Regions from separate parts of the Variovorax sp. 20P10.2.4 genome, predicted to be linked through region 2. Evidence: predicted binding sites of a transcription regulator. Region 2 holds the regulator's gene; the other holds the start of a gene.

Region 1 (15,863 bases), on a different contig from region 2:
ACGATCTCCATCGGCGAACAGGCAGAGAGATGGCGCACCAGCTTGTCGGTGGCATGCGGGTCGATGTCGAACACGCGCACCTCCTCGATGCCCAGCAGCGCATGGAAGGCCAGCGCCTGGAACTCGCTCTGCGAGCCGTTGCCGATCAGCGCGAGGCTGCGCGAGCCGGGCCGCGCGAGCGCGCGCGCCGCCATGGCGGAGGTGGCGGCGGTGCGCAGCGCGGTGGTGAGGGTGAGTTCGGACAGCAGCACCGGGTAGCCGGTGTCGACCTCGGCGAGCACGCCGAAGGCCATGACGGTGGGCAGCCCCACCGCGGTGTTGTGCGGATGGCCGTTGACGTACTTGAAGGCATAGGCGCCGTCGTCGGCCACCGGCATCAGCTCGATCACGCCGAGGTGCGAATGGCTCGCCACGCGGGCCTTCTTGTCGAACTCGCGCCAGCGCAGGAAGTCGTCGCGCAGCGCATCGGCCAGGGCACCCAGGAACTGCGGCACGCCGGTGTCGTCGACCAGGCGCACGAGGCTGTGGACATCGATGAAGCGGGTCATGGCAGGACTCCTTGCGAGCCCCGGCCGGCGCCGCACCCGATCCGTTCCACCATGGCGGGTCCAGGATGAGCGCCTGCGCCAAGGGTTCGAAGCCATTCTGCGCCGCGCGCGCGGCCGCGGCGAGGCCCCAGACCCCGACCGCGTCGAGCGCAGGGGCAAGCCCCCGCGCCCGACGGTTCGGGGCTACCGTCCGGCGTTGGTGCCGGGCGAAGAAGGCCTCAGCGCGCCAGCACCGGTGCCAGCGCCACGCCCGTGTGCGTGCCCAGCCGCACCACCTCCTCGGGCGCCGCCGCCGCCACCACGCGGCCGCCGCCGTTGCCGCCCTCGGGCCCGAGGTCGACGATCCAGTCGGCCTCGGCGATCAGGTCGAGGTCGTGCTCGATCACCACCACGCTGTGGCCGCCGTTCACCAGCCGGTGCAGCACGTGGATCAGCTTCTCGACGTCGGCCATGTGCAGGCCCACGGTCGGCTCGTCGAGCACGTAGAGCGTGTGCGGCGCCTTCTGGCCGCGGCGCGTGATGTCGTCGCGCACCTTGCTGAGCTCGGTCACCAGCTTGATGCGCTGCGCCTCGCCGCCCGACAGCGTGGGCGAAGGCTGGCCCAGCGTCAGGTAGCCGAGTCCCACGTCCTTGAGCAGCTGCAGCGGATGGCTGATGTTCGGCATGCTCGCGAAGAACTCGACCGCCTCGTCCACCTCCATCTGCAGCACGTCGCCGATGCTCTTGCCGCGCCAGCTCACGGCCAGCGTCTCGGGGTTGAAGCGCGCGCCGTGGCAGACCTCGCAGGGCACCTTCACGTCGGGCAGGAAGCTCATCTCGATGGTGCGCACGCCCGCGCCGTCGCAGGCCGGGCAGCGGCCTTCGCCGGTGTTGAAGCTGAAGCGCGCCGGGCCGTAGCCGCGCGCCTTGGCCTCGAGCGTGTCGGCGAACAGCTTGCGGATGGTGTCCCAGAAGCCGATGTAGGTCGCGGGGCAGCTGCGCGGCGTCTTGCCGATCGGGGTCTGGTCGACCTCGAGCACGCGGTCCACGCTCTGGTAGCCCTCGACGCCCTTGCAGCCGGCCCAGGCCGGGCGCTTGCCCGCGGCATCGGCGTCGCGGCCGGCCTTGGTGCTGCGCTGCTGCACCACCGCCTGCACGTTGGCCAGCAGCACGTCGCGCGCGAGCGTGGACTTGCCCGAGCCGCTCACGCCGGTGACCACCACCAGCCGCTGCAGCGGCACGGTGACCGTCACGTCCTGCAGGTTGTGCATGTCGGCGCCGCGCACCGTGAGCCACTGGCCGTTGTCGGGCGCCTTCGGGTCGGGCGAGGGAATGAGCCGGCGCGCCTGCAGCGGATGCTTGATCGCGTCGCGCAGGTAGCGGCCGGTCTGCGACTCGGCGGCCTGCTCGATGTCGGCCACCGCGCCCTGCGCCACCAGGCGGCCGCCGCGCTTGCCGGCGCTCGGGCCGATGTCGATGATGTGGTCGGCGCGGCGGATCGTGTCCTCGTCGTGCTCCACCACCACCAGCGTGTTGCCCTTGTCGCCGAGCTTGTGCAGCGCGTCGAGCAGGATGCGGTTGTCGCGCGCATGCAGGCCGATGGTCGGCTCGTCGAGCACGTAGCACACGCCCTGCAGGTTGCTGCCGAGCTGCGCCGCGAGCCGGATGCGCTGCGCCTCGCCGCCGGACAGCGTGGGCGCGCCGCGGTCGAGCGTGAGATAGCCCAGGCCCACTTCCTCGAGGAATTCGAGCCGGCTCTTGATCTCGGGCACCAGGTCGCGCGCGATCTCGGCCTCGCGGCCCGAGAGCGAGAGGTTCTCGAACCAGGTACGGATGTCGGTCACGCTCATGCGCGCGAGCTCGGTGATGCCGATGCCGCCCTCGCCCCAGCCCGGCGTGCCGGCATGCGCATGGACCGCGCCGCCGCCGAACAGCACCGCGCGCGCGGTCGCATTGAGCCGCGTGCCCTTGCAGGTTGGGCAGGCCACGTCGCCCACGTCCTCGGCGTCGGGCTCGGCGAAGGTCTGCTCGCGTCCCTTCTGGTCGTCGGCCATCACCGAGTCGTCGAAGATCTTGCGCTGTTCCTTGCTGAGCTTGACGCCGGTGCCCACGCAGTCGGGGCACCAGCCGTGCTTGCTGTTGTAGCTGAACAGGCGCGGGTCGAGCTCGGCGTAGCTGGTGCTGCAGACCGGGCAGGCGCGCAAGGTCGAGAACACGCTGACGCGGCCGATGCCCGCGGCCGTCACGCCGGCCATCATGGCGGCGCGCAGGCCATCCATCTCGCTGAGCACGTGCACCACGCCCTTGCCGTGCTCGAGCGCCTTCGTGAGCGCCTCGCGCAGCTGGTTCTCGTTCGTGGGCAGCACGTCGAGGCTGGCCACCGGCAGCTCGATGCTGTGCTCCTTGAAGCGGTCGATGCGCGGGAAGCCCGCGGTCGGCAGGAAGTCGCCATCGACGCGCAGGTGCGTGAAGCCGCGCGGCCGCGCCCAGTCGGCCAGCTCGGTGTAGACGCCCTTGCGGTTGCTCACCAGCGGCGCGAGCAGGCCGATGTGCTGGCCCTTGAAGTTGCGCATCAGCTGCGCCGCGATGCTGTCGGGCGTCTGCGGCTGCACGGCCGCGCCGTCCTTCACGCAGTGCTGCACGCCAAGCTTCACGAACAGCAGGCGCAGGAAGTGCCAGACCTCGGTGGTGGTGCCCACCGTGCTCTTGCGGCCGCCGCGCGACAGGCGCTGCTCGATCGCCACCGTCGGCGGAATGCCGTAGACGGCATCGACCTCGGGCCGGCCCGCGGGCTGCACGATGCTGCGCGCATAGGCGTTGAGCGATTCGAGATAACGGCGCTGGCCCTCGTTGAACAGGATGTCGAAGGCCAGCGTGGACTTGCCCGAGCCGCTCACGCCCGTGACCACGCTGAACTTGCCGCGCGGGATGTTGACGCTGAGGTTCTTGAGGTTGTGCTCGCGCGCGTTCACGATCTCGACCGCGTCGGCGCCCGGCGCCTTCTTGGCCTGCGCGATGTAGCGGCGCGCCGCGCGCTCGGCCACCTTGTAGGCGCCCGGGCCGATCGCGAGCTCGTAGTCGGCCAGCGCGGCGCCCGTGAGCGAGGCGCGGTTCTCGCGCAGCTGCTCGGGCGTGCCCTCGGCCACCACCTGGCCACCGCCCTCGCCGCCTTCGGGGCCGAGGTCGATGCACCAGTCGCTGGCGCGGATCACGTCGAGGTTGTGCTCGATCACGATCAGCGAATGGCCGGCGTCGAGCAGCTTGCGCAGCGCGCGCATGAGCCGCGCGATGTCGTCGAAGTGCAGGCCGGTGGTGGGCTCGTCGAACAGGAACAGCGTGCCCTTGCGCGCCACCGCCTGCTTGCTCGAGGTCGCGCCCTTGGCGGCCTCGGCCAGGAAGCCCGCGAGCTTGAGGCGCTGCGCCTCGCCGCCCGACAGCGTGGGCACGGGCTGGCCCAGCTTCACGTAGTCGAGGCCCACGTCGGAGATCGGCTGCAAGACGCGCAGCACGTCGCGGTCGGCATCGAACAGCGCCGCGGCCTCGGCCACGGTCAGCTCGAGGATGTCGGCCACGTTGTAGCTCTTGCCGTGGCGCTCGATGCGCACCTCGAGGATCTCGGGCCGGTAGCGCTTGCCGTCGCAGTCGGGGCAGCGCAGGTAGACGTCGGAGAGGAACTGCATCTCGACGTGCTCGAAGCCCGAGCCGCCGCAGGTGGGGCAGCGGCCGTCGCCCGAGTTGAAGCTGAACTTGCTCGCGGTGTAGCCGCGCTGGCGCGAGATCGGCGCGGTGGCGAAGATCTCGCGGATCGCGTCCCAGGCACCGACGTAGCTCGCGGGGTTGGAACGCGCGGTCTTGCCGATCGGCGACTGGTCGACGAACACCACGTCGCCGAGGTGGTCGGCGCCGAGCAGGCGGTCGTGCGCGCCGGGCGTCTCGGTGGCCTTGCCGAAGTGGCGCATCAGCGCGGGCGCGAGCACGTCCTGCACCAGCGTCGACTTGCCCGAGCCGCTGACGCCGGTCACGCAGACCAGGCGCGCGAGCGGGAACTCGACGCTGATGTCCTTGAGGTTGTGCTCGCGCACGCCCTCGAGGATGAGCCGGTGCGTGTTCTCGCTGACCAGCCGCTTGAAGCCCATGCCGATCTTCTTGCGCCCGCCCAGGTACTGGCCGGTCAGCGTGTCGGCATCGCGCAGCGCGTCGGTGCTGCCGTCGAACACGATCTGGCCGCCGCGCGCGCCGGGGCCCGGGCCCATGTCGATCACGCGGTCGGCCGCGAGCATCACGGCCGGGTCGTGCTCGACCACCACCAGCGTGTTGCCCGCGTCGCGCAGCCGCAGCATGGCCTCGGTGATGCGGTTCATGTCGCGCGGATGCAGCCCGATGCTGGGCTCGTCGAGCACGAACAGCGTGTTGACCAGCGAGGTGCCGAGGGCGGTCGTGAGGTTGATGCGCTGCACCTCGCCGCCGCTGAGCGTGCGGCTCTGGCGGTCGAGCGTGAGGTAGCCGATGCCGACGTCGTGCAGGTAGCGCAGCCGGGTCGTGATCTCCTCGAACAGCAGCTTGAGCGCCTGGACCTCGCCGGCCGCGCTCGAGCGCTGCGCCTCGCCGGCCGTGGCGATGCCGCCGGCCGTCATGCGGTCGAACAGCTGGCGCAGCCGCTCGATCGGCAGCAGCATCAGGTCATGCAGGCACAGGCCCGGCAGCGCCTCGAGCTGGGCGCGCGTCCACTTCACGCCGACCGGCAGGAAACGCTTCTCGGGCGGCAGCACCGCGTCGGCGTCTTCCTTGCTGCCGATGCGCCACAGCAGGCTTTCGAGCTTGAGCCGCGCGCCCGCGCAGGTGGGGCACGGCGTGTAGCTGCGGTACTTCGACAAGAGCACGCGGATGTGCATCTTGTAGGCCTTGCTCTCGAGGTAGCCGAAGAAGCGGCGGATGCCGTACCACTGCTTGTTCCAGTTGCCCTCCTTGTAGTTGGGCGTGCCCTCGATCACCCAGTGCTTCTGCTCGGCGGTCAGCTTGTTCCATGGCGTGTCGCGCGGAATGCCGGCGGCCTCGGCGTGGCGCATGAGGTCGTCCTGCGCCTCTTTCCAGGCCGGGGTCTGGATGGTCTTGATCGCGCCCGCGCGCAGGGTGAGCTTGTCGTTCGGGATCACGAGGCCGAGGTCGACGCCGATCACGCGGCCGAAGCCGCGGCAGGTGTCGCAGGCGCCGACGGCCGAGTTGAACGAGAACATCGAGGGGATCGGATCGCCGTAGCGGATGTCGCTCTCGGGGCAGTGCAGGCCGGTCGAGAACTTCCACACGTCGGCCACGGCGTTCTCCTCGGCGCCCGTCGCATGCACCGTCACGCGCCCGCTGCCGCGCTTGAGCGCGACCTCGATCGCCTCCACCACGCGCGAGCGCTCGGCGCTCGAGGCGCGGAAGCGGTCGGCCACCACGTCGAGCACCTTGCGCGGACCGGTGGGCGTGGCCACCTCGCGCTCGGCCTGCACGCGCGTGAAGCCGCTGGCTGACAGCCACTGCGTGACCTCGTCGGCCGTGGTGCTCGCGGGCAGCTCGACCGGGAAGGTCACGACCAGCCGCGGATCGCCCGCGGCCGCTGCGCGCTCGACGATCTGCGCATAGATGCTGTCGGGCGAGTCGTGGCGCACCGGCAGCGCCGTCTCGCGGTCGAACAGGTCGGCCGCGCGCGCATAGAGCAGCTTCAGGTGGTCGTTGAGCTCGGTCATCGTGCCGACCGTGGAGCGCGAGGAGCGCACCGGGTTGGTCTGGTCGATGGCGATCGCGGGCGGCACGCCCTCGACCTTGTCGACCGCCGGCTTGTCCATGCGATCGAGGAACTGGCGGGCGTAGGCGGAGAAGGTTTCGACGTAGCGCCGCTGGCCCTCGGCGTACAGGGTGTCGAACACGAGGCTCGACTTGCCCGAGCCGCTGGGCCCGGTGACCACGGTCATCTCGCCGGTGCGGATGTCGAGGTCGAGATTCTGGAGGTTGTGCTGGCGTGCGCCACGGATGCGGATGGAGCCCTGTGTCATGAGTGCCTTGGGGGTGGGGCAAACATTCTAGGGAGTGGTCCATGACGCGCCGGTGCACCTCTCCGTAAGGACGGTGGCCGCGCAGGGGTTTGTCCGAATGGTGGATTTAATACTTTTAGAAACAAATAAGGCGTTGGTTTGCAACGGTGGCCGCGCCATCGCAAAAGAAGGGACGAGCACACATGACGAAGAAGCAAGGCCGCCTGCGCGCGGCCCTGATCGCGCTCGGCGCGCTGGTCTGGCTGCCCGCGCAGGCGCAGATCCTGATCGGCCAGACCGCCGGCATGACCGGCCCGGTGGCCGCCAGCGTCAACGAGACCATCGGCGGCGCGCAGCTGGTGATCGATGCCGCCAATGCGCAGGGCGGCGTGCACGGCGAGAAGATCGAGGTGGTCCGGCTCGACGACGGCTTCGACGTCAAGCGCGCGGGCGAGAACGGCCGCGCGCTGATCGAGGACAGGAAGGTGCTCGCGCTCTTCATGAGCCGCGGCACGCCGCACTCGCAGGCCATCATTCCCTGGCTCGACAAGCACGGCGTGGCGCTGATCGGGCCCTCCACCGGCGCGATGGTGCTGCACAAGCCGGTGCAGCGGAACGTGTTCAACGTGCGCGCCACCTACCAGCGCGAGGCCGAGAAGGCGGTGCAGCACCTGCTGACCATCGGCATGGTGCGCATCGCGGTCGTGCACGTGACCGACTCCTTCGGCGCCGATGCGCTCGAGGGCGCGATGACCGGCTTCGGCAAGGCCAAGGCCCAGCCCGCGGCCACCGTGCCGGCCGACCGCGACAAGCCCGACTACGCGGCCATCGTGCCCGCCATCGTCCAGGCCAAGGCGCAGGCGGTGCTGTGGATCGGCTCGGGCAGCGCGGTGGTCGAGGGCATCAAGGCGCTGCGCGCGGCCGGCTCGGCGGCGCAGGTGGTCACGCTGTCGAACAACGCCTCCTCGGGCTTCATCAAGCAGTTGGGCGAGGCCAGCCGCGGCGTGGTGGTCACGCAGGTGTTCCCGAGCGAACGCTCGATCAGCTACCCGATGGTGAAGGAGGCGATAGCGCTCGCGAAGGCCAAGGGCCAGAACGAACTCTCGCCCGCGGCGCTCGAGGGCTTCGCCTCGGCCAAGGTGCTGGTGGAGGCGCTGCGCCGCGCCGGCCCCAAGCCCACGCGCGCCCGCGTGGTGGCCGCTCTCGACGGCCTGCGCGACTACGACCTCGGCGGCCTCGAGATCAGCTACACGCCTCAGGACCACAGCGGCATCGATTTCGCCGACCTCTCGATCATCAGCGAGGGCCGCTTCAAGCGCTGAAGCGCCGCCTTTCCCTCTCGACGAAGCCGGGCCCAGTGCCCGGCTTTTTGCTTTTGCAAACAACGGTTTGACAGGGTTTGCACGAGGAATCGTATGTCACGTCTAGCTACACATAATTGCATTTGCTGACATGGACACGAATCCCGACGGGAAAGGTTTTGTCGATGAAGAAGAAGAAAAGGATCCCGCGCCTGCGCGCCGCCGCATTGCTGCTCGCACTCGCGGCGACCGGCGCCTCGGCCCAGATCGTGATCGGCCAGTCGGCCGACCTGTCGGGACCGGTGGCGGCCAGCGTGAAGGAGACGATCATGGGCTCGCAGCTGGTCATCGACCAGGTCAATGCCCAGGGCGGCATCAACGGCGAGCAGATCGAGGTCATCCGCATGGACGACGGCCTCGATGCCAAGCGCTCGCTCGAGAACTCGCGCATCCTGATCGAGGACAAGAAGGTGGTCGCGCTGCTGCTCAACCGCGGCACGCCCAACACGCTCGCGGTGATCCCGCTGCTCGACAAGCACGGCGTGCCGCTGGTCGGCCCGTCGACCGGCGCGATGGCGCTGCACAAGCCGGTGCAGAAGAACATCTTCAACGTGCGCTCCACCTACCAGCGCGAGGCCGAGAAGGCGGTGGTGCACCTGCAGACCACGGGCATCCAGCGCATCGCGGTGGTGCAGGCCGACGATTCCTTCGGCAAGGACGGCCTCGAGGGCGCGAACCGCGGCTTCGAGAAGGCCAACCTCAAGCCCGTGGTGATCGCGCTGGCCGACCGCAACAAGCCCGACTTCGCGGCCATCGTGCCGAAGCTCGTCGAGGCCAATGCGCAGGCCGTGCTGTGGATCGGCTCGGGCACCTCGGTGTCCGACGGCGTGAAGGCGCTGCGCGCCGCGGGCTCGGCCGCGCAGGTGGTCACGCTGTCGAACAACGCGGCCTCGGGCTTCATCAAGGACCTCGGCAGCGCGAGCCGCGGCGTGATCATCACGCAGGTGTTCCCCTACGAGCGCTCGTTCGGCAATCCGCTGATCAAGGAGGCCCTGGCGCTCGCCAAGGCCAAGGGCCAGGAAGACCTGTCGCCCGCGCTGCTCGAAGGCTTCGTGGCGACCAAGGTGCTGGTGGAGGCGCTGCGCCGCACCGGGCCGAAGCCCACGCGCGCGCGGCTGCTGGCCACGCTCAATGCCTTCCAGTACGACCCGGGCGGCGGGCTCGACATCTCGTTTTCGCCGACCGATCACACCGGCATCGAATACGTCGACCTCTCCATCGTGAGCGACGGCCGCTTCAAGCGCTAGGCAGCGCTTCGGAGATTTACTTCGGCGCGCTCGCGGCGGCAGCCGGTGCAGCAGGCGCCGGCTCGTGCACTTCCACGCCGTGCTTCTCGCCCGACATGTCGACCTTGTCGCCGGCCTTCGAGATCACGTACAGCGCGATGGCCGCGAAGATGGCGAAGCCGACTGCGATTTTCCACATGGGTTCTGTCTCCTGAGATGGGTAATGCGGGGTTCAAGAAAAAGGCCTCATGCCGAGGGTCGGCATGAAGCCTCTTTGTTGAACGGAGGGCGCGCGGCGCCCTCCTTTCATCGGCGCCGTGGCGCTCAGTCGTGGGCGTAGATGTCCACGTCCTTCGTTTCGCGGATGAACAGTGTGCCGATCACCAGCGTGATGCCCGCGATGATGATCGGGTACCAGAGGCCGTTGTACATGTTGCCGGTCGAGGCCACGATGGCGAAGGCCGTGGTCGGCAGCAGGCCGCCGAACCAGCCGTTGCCGATGTGGTACGGCAGGCTCATCGAGGTGTAGCGGATGCGCGTGGGGAACAGTTCGACCAGCATCGCGGCGATCGGCCCGTAGACCATGGTCACCAGCAGCACCAGCCAGAACAGCAGCAGCACCGTCAGCAGCTTGTTCATCTTCGCGGGGTCGGCCTTGGCCGGGTAGCCCGCGATCTTCAGGTCCTCGGCCACGCCCTTCTTGAAGGCGGCGATCTCCTTGGCGGAGGTCTCGTCGAACTTGAGGTTCACGACGTTGCCGATCGGTGCTTCCACCGTCTTGTCGCCGATCTTCACGACGGCCTTCGAACCCGGCGCGCCGGCCACGTTCTCATAGCTCACCGAGTTCTGCACCAGGTAGCGCTTGGCGATGTCGCAGGAGCTGCGGAAGTCGATCTCGCGGGCCACGGGGTTGCCCTGGAACGAGCAGGTCGCGGGGTCGGCGGTCACGGTCACGCCGGCCGTGGCCTGGGCCTTGGCGAGGTCGGGGTTGGCGGCCTCGGTCAGCATCTTGAAGACCGGGAAGTAGGTCACCACGGCCAGCAGGCAGCCGGCCATGATGATCGGCTTGCGGCCGATCTTGTCCGACAGGGTGCCGAAGATCACGAAGAACGGGGTGCCGAGCAGCAGCGCGGCGGCGATCATCAGGTTGGCGGTGGTCGCATCGACCTTGAGCTGCGCGGTCAGGAAGAAGAGCGCGTAGAACTGCCCCGAATACCAGACCACGGCCTGGCCGGCGGTCAGGCCCACCAGCGCCAGGATCACGATCTTGAGGTTCTTCCACTCGCCGAAGGATTCGGCCAGCGGCGCCTTCGAGGTCTTGCCCTCGGCCTTCATGCGCTGGAACGCGGGCGACTCCGACAGCGACAGGCGGATCCACACCGAGATGCCCAGCAGCAGGATCGAGACGAGGAATGGAATGCGCCAGCCCCAGTCGTTGAACACCGCTTCGCCCAGGCCTTCGCGCACGCCCAGGATCACGATCAGGCTCAGGAACAGGCCGAGCGTGGCCGTGGTCTGGATCCACGAGGTGTAGGCACCGCGCTTGCCGTGCGGCGCGTGCTCGGCCACGTAGGTGGCGGCACCGCCGTACTCGCCGCCGAGCGCGAGGCCCTGCAGCATGCGCAGCGCGATCAGGATCACCGGCGCCGCGACGCCGATGGTCGCGTAGCTGGGCAGCAGGCCGACGATGAAGGTCGACAGGCCCATGATCAGGATCGTGACCAGGAAGGTGTACTTGCGCCCGATCATGTCGCCGAGCCGGCCGAACACGATGGCGCCGAACGGACGCACCAGGAAACCGGCCGCGAAGGCCAGCAGCGCGAAGATGAAGGCAGCGCCCGCATCGAGGCCGCTGAAGAACTGCTTCGCGATGATCGCCGCGAGCGAACCGTAGAGGTAGAAGTCGTACCACTCGAACACGGTTCCCAGCGAAGAAGCGAAGATGACCTTCTTCTCCTCCGCCGACATGGGCCGGGGGGCCGGATGCGGCACTCCCCGTGAATCTAGTGTGGCTGCCATTGATCGTCTCCTGTGTATGCGTTCATGCGGCGCCCGAATTCGGGACCGTGGGGCATTCTTGGAGGCGCGACTGACCCGAGCCTTTCGCGAAACTGAACGGGCGCTTACGGATTAAGGTGAAACCCTCGACGCACGTTTCAGCCTGTAAGAAATGCAGCGTAGCTGCTGAAGATGCTCAGTTTTTGCTGCTGCGCAGCAGGGCCGGACGCTGGTCGGCCTCGGCCCATTGCGGGCCATCGAACCAGGCATCGCCCGCGAGGTAGGCGCGCAGCATCGCGAGGCCGTCGAAGCCCCAGAACAGCCGGCCGTCGACCGCATAGGCCGGCGTGCCGAACACGCCGAGCGCGACCGCGTCCGCGGTGTTGCGCTGGAGCAGGGCCTTGCTCTCGTCGCTGCCGGCATCGCGACGCGGTTGCAGTTGCGCGGTGAGCGCGGCCAGCCGCGCGGGATCGGCCGCCTCGAGGCCGCCGCGCCAGACGTGGCGGAAGACGGTCTCGGCCACCAGCCGGCTCACGCGGCCGTCGTCGCAGGTGGAGAGCGCGAGCCGCAGGTGCGCGAGCGGGTTGTAGGGGTGCGAGGCCGGCATCGCGATCTCGATGCCGTGCTGGTGGCCCAGCCACAGCACGTGGCGGTAGGTCCAGCCGCGCTTGGCGGGAATCTCGGCCGGCCCGAGCTGGCCGTGCGCCTTGAGCACCGCGCCCAGCAGCACCGGGCGGTAGTCCACGCTGTAGCTCAGGCCCTCGAGCGCTTGCGGCAGTTGCTCGAACGCGAGGTAGGCATAGGGCGAGATGAAGTCCAGGTAGAAGTCGATGTGCTTCATGCGTCGATGTCTCCGATGGCCGGAGCCCGCCAGATGCCGGCCCGGGCCCGCCACTCTATCGCGCGCCAGACCTGCCGCCGCTCGTCGTCCTCCATGCGGCTCCAGCCCGCGATCTCGGGGATGGTGCGCAGGCAGCCCTCGCAGAAGCCGCTGAGCCGGTCCATGCGGCACACCGAGCTGCAGGGCGAGGGCACCGGCTCGGCCAGCCCCCGCTGCTCCGCGGCGCGGTCGGCCAGGGCCTGCGCTTCGGCGATGTTCACGCCGCGGCCACCACCACGTCGGCCACCGGCGCGCCCGTGAGCGTCTCGAGGTCGTGCGGGCGCAGCTGGAACACCGCATGCGGATGGCCCGCGGCGGCCCAGATCTCCTCGAAGCGGAACAGCTCGCGGTCGATCAGCACCACCGGCTTCGTCACATGGCCCACGGGCGACACGCCGCCGATGGTGAAGCCGGTGCGCGCCTTCACGAAGTCGGCGTCGGCGCGGCCGGTCTTGCCGACGATCGCGTCGACCTTCTTCTCGTCGACGCGCCGGTCGCCCGAGGTGATGACCAGCACCGCGACCTCGTCGCTCTTGCGCCGGAAGATGATGCTCTTGGCGATCTGGCCGACCGCGATGCCGAGCGCGTCGGCCGCCTGCTGCGCGGTGCGGCAGGCGTCGTCGAGCATGCGCGGCGCATGCGGATGGCCGGCGTCCTGGAGCACGCGCGCGACGCGCTGGACACCGTCGGGAAGGGAATGGAGTTCGGAGCCGCACATGGCTGTTGTCTTCGGAGTTCGTGGGGGCGTGCGCCCCGCGTTGCAGGCACCCGAGCATACGAAAAAGCCCCGGGGCCCGGCGCCGCGGCCGCGCGGCCACCCTTTCGGGCACCGCACCAATGCGGACAGCGCCGCACCGCGGCCGCGCCACTTTGGGTGCGATTGCGGTGCGCGCACGGGCCGCCACCGCTCTTTTTCGGCGGCATGGATATTGCTCGACCCCATCGCGGACCTCCCGGCCTGGGTGGGTCCGCAGTGCCTCCGCTAACGACGGCGGGGTTCGAGCGAGCCGATGGCGATGAGCCGCCGGATTCGTTTGTCCATCCGATTATTCGCATCCGTTCCGTCGCGGAGGCCTCCTGCCGCTGTCGCCCCGACAGCCCCGGTGGCCTGCATCCGAGGACCGGCTGCCCCCGCAGGACCTCAGCATGAAAATCGCAGTCATCGGCCACGGCATGGTCGGCCACAAGTTCCTCGAGCAGCTCCACGCGCTCGGCATTCCCGGCGCGGAAGTCACCGTCCTGTGCGAGGAGCCGCGGCCGGCCTACGACCGGGTGCACCTGTCCGAGTTCTTCGCGGGCAAGACGGCCGAAGACCTCTCGCTGGTCGAGCCCGGCTTCTTCGAGCGCAGCGGCTTCACGCTGCGCCTGGCCGCGCGCGCGGTGGCGGTCGAGCGCCGCAACAACACGGTCACCACGGCCGACGGCGAGGTCGTGGCCTACGACAAGCTGGTGCTGGCCACCGGCTCCTTCCCCTTCGTGCCCGCGGTGCCGGGCCGCGACCGGCCCCACTGCTTCGTCTACCGCACCATCGAGGACCTCGAGGCGATGAAGGAATGCGGCGCGCGCTCGCGCAGCGGCGTGGTGGTGGGCGGCGGCCTGCTCGGCCTCGAATGCGCGAAGGCGCTGCGCGACATGGGCCTCGAGACCCACGTGGTGGAGTTCGCGCCGCGGCTGATGGCGGTGCAGGTCGACGAGGGCGGCGGCCGCGCGCTGCGCGAGAGCATCGAGGCGCTGGGCCTGCACGTGCACACCGGCCGCAACACGGTGGAGATCGTCGACGGTGCCGCCGCGCGCCACCGCATGGTGTTCGCCGACGGCAGCTACCTCGAGACCGACATGATCGTGTTCTCGGCCGGCATCCGCCCGCGCGACGAGCTCGCGCGCCAGTGCCTGCTGGCCGTGGGCCCGCGCGGCGGCGTGGCGGTCGACGACCATTGCCGCACCAGCGACCGCAACGTCTACGCCATTGGCGAATGCGCCTCGTGGAACGAGCAGACCTTCGGCCTGGTCGCGCCCGGCTACGACATGGCGCGCGTGGCGGCGCGCCACATCGCGGGCGAGCACGAGGCCGCCTTCACCGGCGCCGACATGAGCACCAAGCTCAAGCTGATGGGCGTGGACGTGGCGAGCATCGGCGACGCGCACGGCAGGACGCCGAAGTCGCGCGCCTACCAGTTCATCGACGAGCGCAAGAAGGTCTACAAGAAGATCGTCGTCAGCGAGGACGGCAAGCTGCTGCTCGGCGCGGTGCTCGTGGGCGACGCCGCCGAATACGGCACCCTGCTGCAGATGGCGCTCAACGGCATCGCGCTGCCGGAAGATCCCGAGTTCCTGATCCTGCCCTCGAGCGACGGCAAGGCCAAGCCGGGACTGGGCGTCGAGGCCCTGCCCGACAGCGCGCAGATCTGCTCGTGCAACGACGTCAGCAAGGGGCAGATCTGCGAGGCCGTGGGCCAGGGCGCCTGCACCCCGGCCGCGATGAAGGCCTGCACCAAGGCCGGCGCCACCTGCGGCGGCTGCGTGCCGCTGGTCACGCAGGTCATGAAGATGGAGATGGCCAGGCGCGGCATGGCCGTCGACAACCACCTCTGCGAGCACTTCCCCTACTCGCGCCAGGAGCTCTACCACCTGATCCGCGTGGGCGAGATCCGCAGCTTCGCCGACCTGCTCGCCAAGCACGGCAAGGGCCTGGGCTGCGACATCTGCAAGCCCGTGGCCGCGAGCATCTTCGCCTCGTGCTGGAACGAGTTCGTGCTCAAGAAGGACCTGGCCGCGCTGCAGGACAGCAACGACTACTTCCTCGGCAACATCCAGAAGGACGGCACCTACTCGGTGGTGCCGCGCATGCCGGGCGGCGAGGTCACGCCCGACGGGCTGATCGCGGTCGGCCAGGTGGCGAAGAAGTACGGCCTCTACACCAAGATCACCGGCGGCGCGCGCGTGGACATGTTCGGTGCGCGCGTCGAGCAGCTGCCCGCGATCTGGGAGGAGCTGATCGCGGCCGGCTTCGAGTCGGGCCATGCCTACGGCAAGTCGCTGCGCACGGTGAAGAGCTGCGTCGGCTCGACCTGGTGCCGCTACGGCGTGGACGACAGCGTGGGCCTCGCGGTCGAGCTCGAGAACCGCTACAAGGGCCTGCGCGCGCCGCACAAGATCAAGTTCGGCGTCTCGGGCTGCACGCGCGAATGCGCCGAGGCGCAGGGCAAGGACGTGGGCGTGATCGCCACCGACAAGGGCTGGAACCTCTACGTCTGCGGCAACGGCGGCATGAAGCCGCGCCATGCCGAGCTGCTCGCGAGCGACCTGTCGAAGGCCGAGCTGATCCGCCTGATCGACCGCTTCCTGATGTTCTACGTGCGCACCGCCGACCGGCTGCAGCGCACCAGCACCTGGCGCGAGAGTCTCGAGGGCGGCCTCGACTACCTCAAGGGCGTGCTGCTGCAGGACACGCTGGGCCTCAATGCCGAGCTCGAGACCCAGATGCAGGCCGTGGTCGACACCTACCAGTGCGAGTGGAAGACCGCCGTCAACGACCCGGCCACGCGCCAGCGCTTCCGCTCCTTCGTCAACAGCGACAAGCCCGACGAGCACATCGTGTTCGTGAGCGAGCGCGGCCAGAAGCGGCCGGCGCGCGCCGAGGAGCGCGCCGAGGCGGTCGACGTCTCGATGGCCTGAAGAACGACAACCTAAGAGGAAGCCCCATGACCCAGCAAGACCTGCACTGGACCGCCGTGTGCGCGGCCACCGACATCCTGCCCGACACCGGCGTGTGCGCGCTGGTCGAGGGCGTGCACGTGGCGATCTTCCGCGTCGGCCAGGAGGCCACGCTCTACGCCATCGACAACGTCGACCCGAAG
Region 2 (4,256 bases):
CCTTCCTGCTCGGGCTGGCCACGCAGGTCAGCAACCCGAAGACGGCCGTGGTCTACGCGAGCATCTTCGCGGCCTTCCTGCCGCGCGAGGTGCCGCTGGTGCTGGCGCTCGCGGTGCCGGCCGTGATCTTCTGCATCGAGACCGGCTGGTACGCCATCGTCGCGCTCGCGCTGTCGTCGGCGGCGCCGCGCTCGGCCTACCTGCGCTACAAGACCTGGATCGACCGCGCGGCCGGCGGCGTGATGGGGCTGCTGGGGCTGCGGCTGGTGTGGTCGGCGGTGCGCGGGACCTGAGGCCGATTCCTAGAGCAGGCTCTCCGGCGTCAACGGCGCCAGCAGCTCGAGCATGGTGCGGTCCCAGAAGCCCGAGTCGGGCTCCTCGCTCAGCACCGTGGTCTTGCCGGCCTCCTCGCTGATCCACTCCAGGCGCGAGTCGCTGCCTTCGGCGAAGCGCAGCCTGTAGGCGCCCTGCTGCTTGAGCACCTCGAGCAGCTTCAGCGCCTGCTGCGCCATCTCGGGGCTGCGGATGAACAGGCCGATCTCGGTGTTGTGGACCTCGGAGCGCGGGTCGAAATTCATCGAGCCGACGAACAGGATGCGCTGGTCGATCACCGCCGACTTGGCATGCAGCCGCCCGACCGAGGTGCCGAACAGGCCCAGCCGCACGCTGCGGCGGGTGCGGTTGGTGCTGAGTTCGTAGAGTTCGGCGCCCAGGCGCAGCATCTCGGGCCGGTAGCGGCGGTAGGCGGTGTGCACCAGCGGCTCGTCGGTGGCGGCGAGCGAGTTGGTCACCACGCTGATCTTCACCTGGCGCCGGCGGATCTCGTTCATCACCTCGAGCCCCGCGGCGCCCGGGATCAGGTAGGGCGAGACGATGGTCACCTCGCTGCGCGCGCGGCGCATCTGCTCGACCACGTTGTAGCGCACGCTGTCGACGTCGAGCAGCGGCACGCCGCCGTACGAGGCGGTCTTGCCGATCACGCGGTCGGGCGAATCGGCATAGGCCTCGGCCGTGGTCCAGATCAGGCCGAGCCGGCCGGCGTCGAGGTCCTCGGCGATCGGGCCGTAGCCCAGCAGGTCGTTGGGCGCGGGCTTCGGCGGCGGCGGCGTGGTGTCGGGGCCGGTGGCGGCCTCGAAGCGGCGCTGCAGTTCGTCGGCAGGCAGCGCGCTCGCCACCACCGACTCGATGGGCCGCACGTAGGGGCTGTTCCAGTACTGGTCGAACAGGCTGCCCAGGCGCGGGATCAGCGCGCCCGTCACGAAGGTGTCGAGGTCGATGAAGTTCTCGCCCGCGGTGCGCCGGAAGTACTGGTTGCCGATGTTGCGCCCGCCCGCCACGGCCATCGCGCCGTCGGCGATGAACAGCTTGTTGTGCATGCGCCGGTTGACGCGGCTGAAGTCGAACAGCGAGGCCGTGAAGCGCGCGAGCAGGCTGCCGCGGCCGGCCGGGAAGGGGTTGAACAGGCGCAGCTCGACATTGGGCGTGGCCGCGAAGCCGCGCAGCAACTCGTCCTCGCCCGCGGTGTAGAGGTCGTCCATCAGCACGCGCACCCGCACGCCGCGCTGCGCGGCGTCGCGCAGGGTGCGCAGCAGGTAGCGGCCGGTCTCGTCGTTCTCGATCTGGTAGTACTGGACGTCGAGCGTGCGCTGGGCCCGGCGCGCGAGCTGGATGCGGGTGTCGAAGGCGAAGTCGCCACCGGGCATGAGGCGAAAGCCGCTGAGGTCGGGGTCGGGCTGCGCGGCCAGCGCGATGCGCCCGAGCGCGGTGTCCTTCGACACGGCGATGGCCTTGGTAGGCGCGCGCGGGGCCTCGTCGGGCAAGGTCGCGCAACCGGCGGCCAGCAGCGCGGCCGCGATGGCGAACACCCAGAGCCCACAGCGCGACAGCAGGCGTCGGGCCATCGGCGGCTTTCTACAGGGCCTTGCGCAGGTTGGCGGGCGCGATGCGCAGCGCCTCGCGGTATTTGGCGACGGTGCGGCGCGCGCACTCGATGCCCTGCTCCTTGAGCATCTCGGAGATCTGGCTGTCCGACAGCGGCTTCTTCACGCTCTCCGAACCGACGAACTGCTTGATCAGCGCGCGCACCGCGGTGCTCGACGCATTGCCGCCGGTCTCGGTGCCCAGCGCCGAGCCGAAGAAGTACTTGAGCTCGACCGTGCCGAAGGGCGTGGACATGTACTTGGCGGTGGTCACGCGCGAGATGGTGGACTCGTGCAGCCCGAGCTCGTCGGCGATCTCGCGCAGCACCAGCGGGCGCATCGCGAGCTCGCCGTGCACGAAGTAGCTCTTCTGCCGCTCGACGATGGCGTTGCTCACGCGCAGGATGGTGTCGAAGCGCTGCTGGATGTTCTTGATGAACCAGCGCGCCTCCTGCAGCCGCTGCGACAGCGCCTGGCTGCCCTCGCCCTTGTGCGACTTGAGCGCGCCGGCATAGATGTCGTGCACGCGCAGCCGCGGCATCACCTCGGGGTTGAGCATGACGCGGAACTTCACGTTGGTGCCGCGGCCGGTCTTGGTGACGATCACGTCGGGGATGACGATGTTGCGCTCGACATCGACGAAGCGGCGGCCCGGCTTGGGTTCGAGCCGCGCGATGATCTGCAGCGCCGAGCGCACCAGTTCCTCGTTGGTGCGCGTGAGCGTGGCCAGGCGCTTGAAGTCGCGCCGCGCGAGCAGCTCCATCGGCTGCTTGCAGATGGCGAGCGCGGTCTTGCGCACCAGCTCCTCGTCCTCGGTTTCGTCTTCGTCGGCCAGCGCGCGCAGCTGGATCGCGAGGCATTCGCCGAGGTCGCGCGCGCCCACGCCCGCGGGCTCCAGGCTCTGCAGCAGACCGAGCGCGACCTGGAAGTGGTGCACCAGCTCGTCGAACTGGTCGTTGTCGTCGCCCGCGAGGCCCGAGGCCAGCGCCGGCAGCGAATCCTCGAGGTAGCCGTCGTCGTTGAGCGACTCGATCAAAAAGCGCAGCGCGGCGCTGTCGTTCTCGTTGAGCCGCAGGCTCAACGCCTGGCGGTGCAGGAAGGACTGCAGCGATTCCTGGCTGCGCGCGAGTTCGGTAGCATCGGCGCGCTCGTCGTCGCCGGTGCTGCTGTTGTTGCGCGCGGGCGCGTCGCTGCCCCACTCGCTGTCGTCGGGCGCCATGTCGACGGTGCCGTCGCCTTCCCAGTCGGGCTCGCGCTCGGGCGAGTCGAGGGCCGGTTCGGCCTCGGACGATGAGGTGGTCTCGGTGGACGTGGTCGAGGTCGAAGGCGCGGCGCTCGCGTAGTCGCTCTCGGCTTCGCGCTCGGTGTCCTCGCGCGGCGCGGGCGTGTCGGCGGCGTCGAGGCCGAACTCCTCGCGCGCGGCTTCCTCGGCGGTGCGCTCGAGAAAGGGGTTCTCGTCGAGCATCTGCTCGACCTCCTGGCTCAGTTCGAGCGTGGAGAGCTGCAGCAGCCGGATCGACTGCTGCAGCTGAGGCGTCAGCGCGAGATGCTGCGAAACGCGCAGCGACAAGCCTTGTTTCATGCCCTCAGGAAATGACTTGCACGAGGGTCATCACATGCGGAAGTGCTCGCCCAGGTAGACCCGGCGCACTTCGGCGTTGTCGACGATCTCCGAGGGCGTGCCCTGTGCCAGCACATGGCCGTCGCTGATGATGAAGGCGTGGTCGCAGATGCCCAGCGTCTCGCGCACGTTGTGGTCGGTGATGAGCACGCCGATGCCGCGTTCCTTCAGGAAGCTGATGATGCGCTGGATCTCGATCACCGCGATCGGGTCGATGCCGGCGAAGGGTTCGTCCAGCAGGATGAAGCGCGGCTGGGTGGCCAGCGCGCGCGCGATCTCGACGCGGCGGCGTTCGCCGCCCGACAGCGCGAGCGCGGGCGAATCGCGCAGGTGGTCGACGCGCAGGTCGGCCAGCAGCTCCGACAGGCGCTCTTCCATGCGCTGCTTCGACAGCGCCTGCGGCCGGCCGTTGGCATCGGGCTCGCGCTGCAGCTCGAGCACCGCGCGCACGTTCTCCTCGACCGTGAGCTTGCGGAAGATCGAGGCCTCCTGCGGCAGGTAGCTCAGGCCCATGCGCGCGCGGCGGTGGATCGGCATGTGGGCGATCGGCTCGCCGTCGATGGAGATCTCGCCCGCGTCGGCGCGCACCAGCCCGACGATCATGTAGAACGAGGTGGTCTTGCCGGCGCCGTTGGGCCCGAGCAGTCCGACCACTTCGCCCTTCTGTACGTCGAGCGAGACGTCCTTGACCACCTTGCGGCTGCCATAGCTCTTCT

Evidence for each region. The regulator sigma-54, encoded in region 2, starts transcription at its own class of promoters, with help from an activator protein. The targets are predictions, from matches to a motif close to TGGCANGNAANCTGCTTT.
Region 1: the regulator sigma-54 is predicted to act here: its motif matches at 12,925-12,942, upstream of nirB (nitrite reductase large subunit NirB).

What each region holds. Positions count from the first base shown of each region.
Region 1 covers NZ_JBZAYE010000086.1:906-16,768, forward strand. The annotation lists gene ocd (ornithine cyclodeaminase) at 1-548, opposite strand, end outside; gene uvrA (excinuclease ABC subunit UvrA) at 767-6,562, opposite strand; gene AC27VN_RS11295 (ABC transporter substrate-binding protein) at 6,745-7,863, shown strand; gene AC27VN_RS11300 (ABC transporter substrate-binding protein) at 8,028-9,149, shown strand; gene AC27VN_RS11305 (hypothetical protein) at 9,166-9,327, opposite strand; gene AC27VN_RS11310 (MFS transporter) at 9,453-11,147, opposite strand; gene AC27VN_RS11315 (2-hydroxychromene-2-carboxylate isomerase) at 11,323-11,967, opposite strand; gene AC27VN_RS11320 (DUF1289 domain-containing protein) at 11,964-12,227, opposite strand; gene AC27VN_RS11325 (YbaK/EbsC family protein) at 12,224-12,724, opposite strand; gene nirB (nitrite reductase large subunit NirB) at 13,153-15,681, shown strand; gene nirD (nitrite reductase small subunit NirD) at 15,708-15,863, shown strand, end outside.
Region 2 covers NZ_JBZAYE010000595.1:114-4,369, reverse strand. The annotation lists partial or broken gene AC27VN_RS33775 (LysE family translocator) at 1-293, shown strand, start outside; gene AC27VN_RS33770 (phospholipase D family protein) at 303-1,901, opposite strand; gene AC27VN_RS33765 (RNA polymerase factor sigma-54) at 1,912-3,501, opposite strand; gene lptB (LPS export ABC transporter ATP-binding protein) at 3,532-4,256, opposite strand, start outside.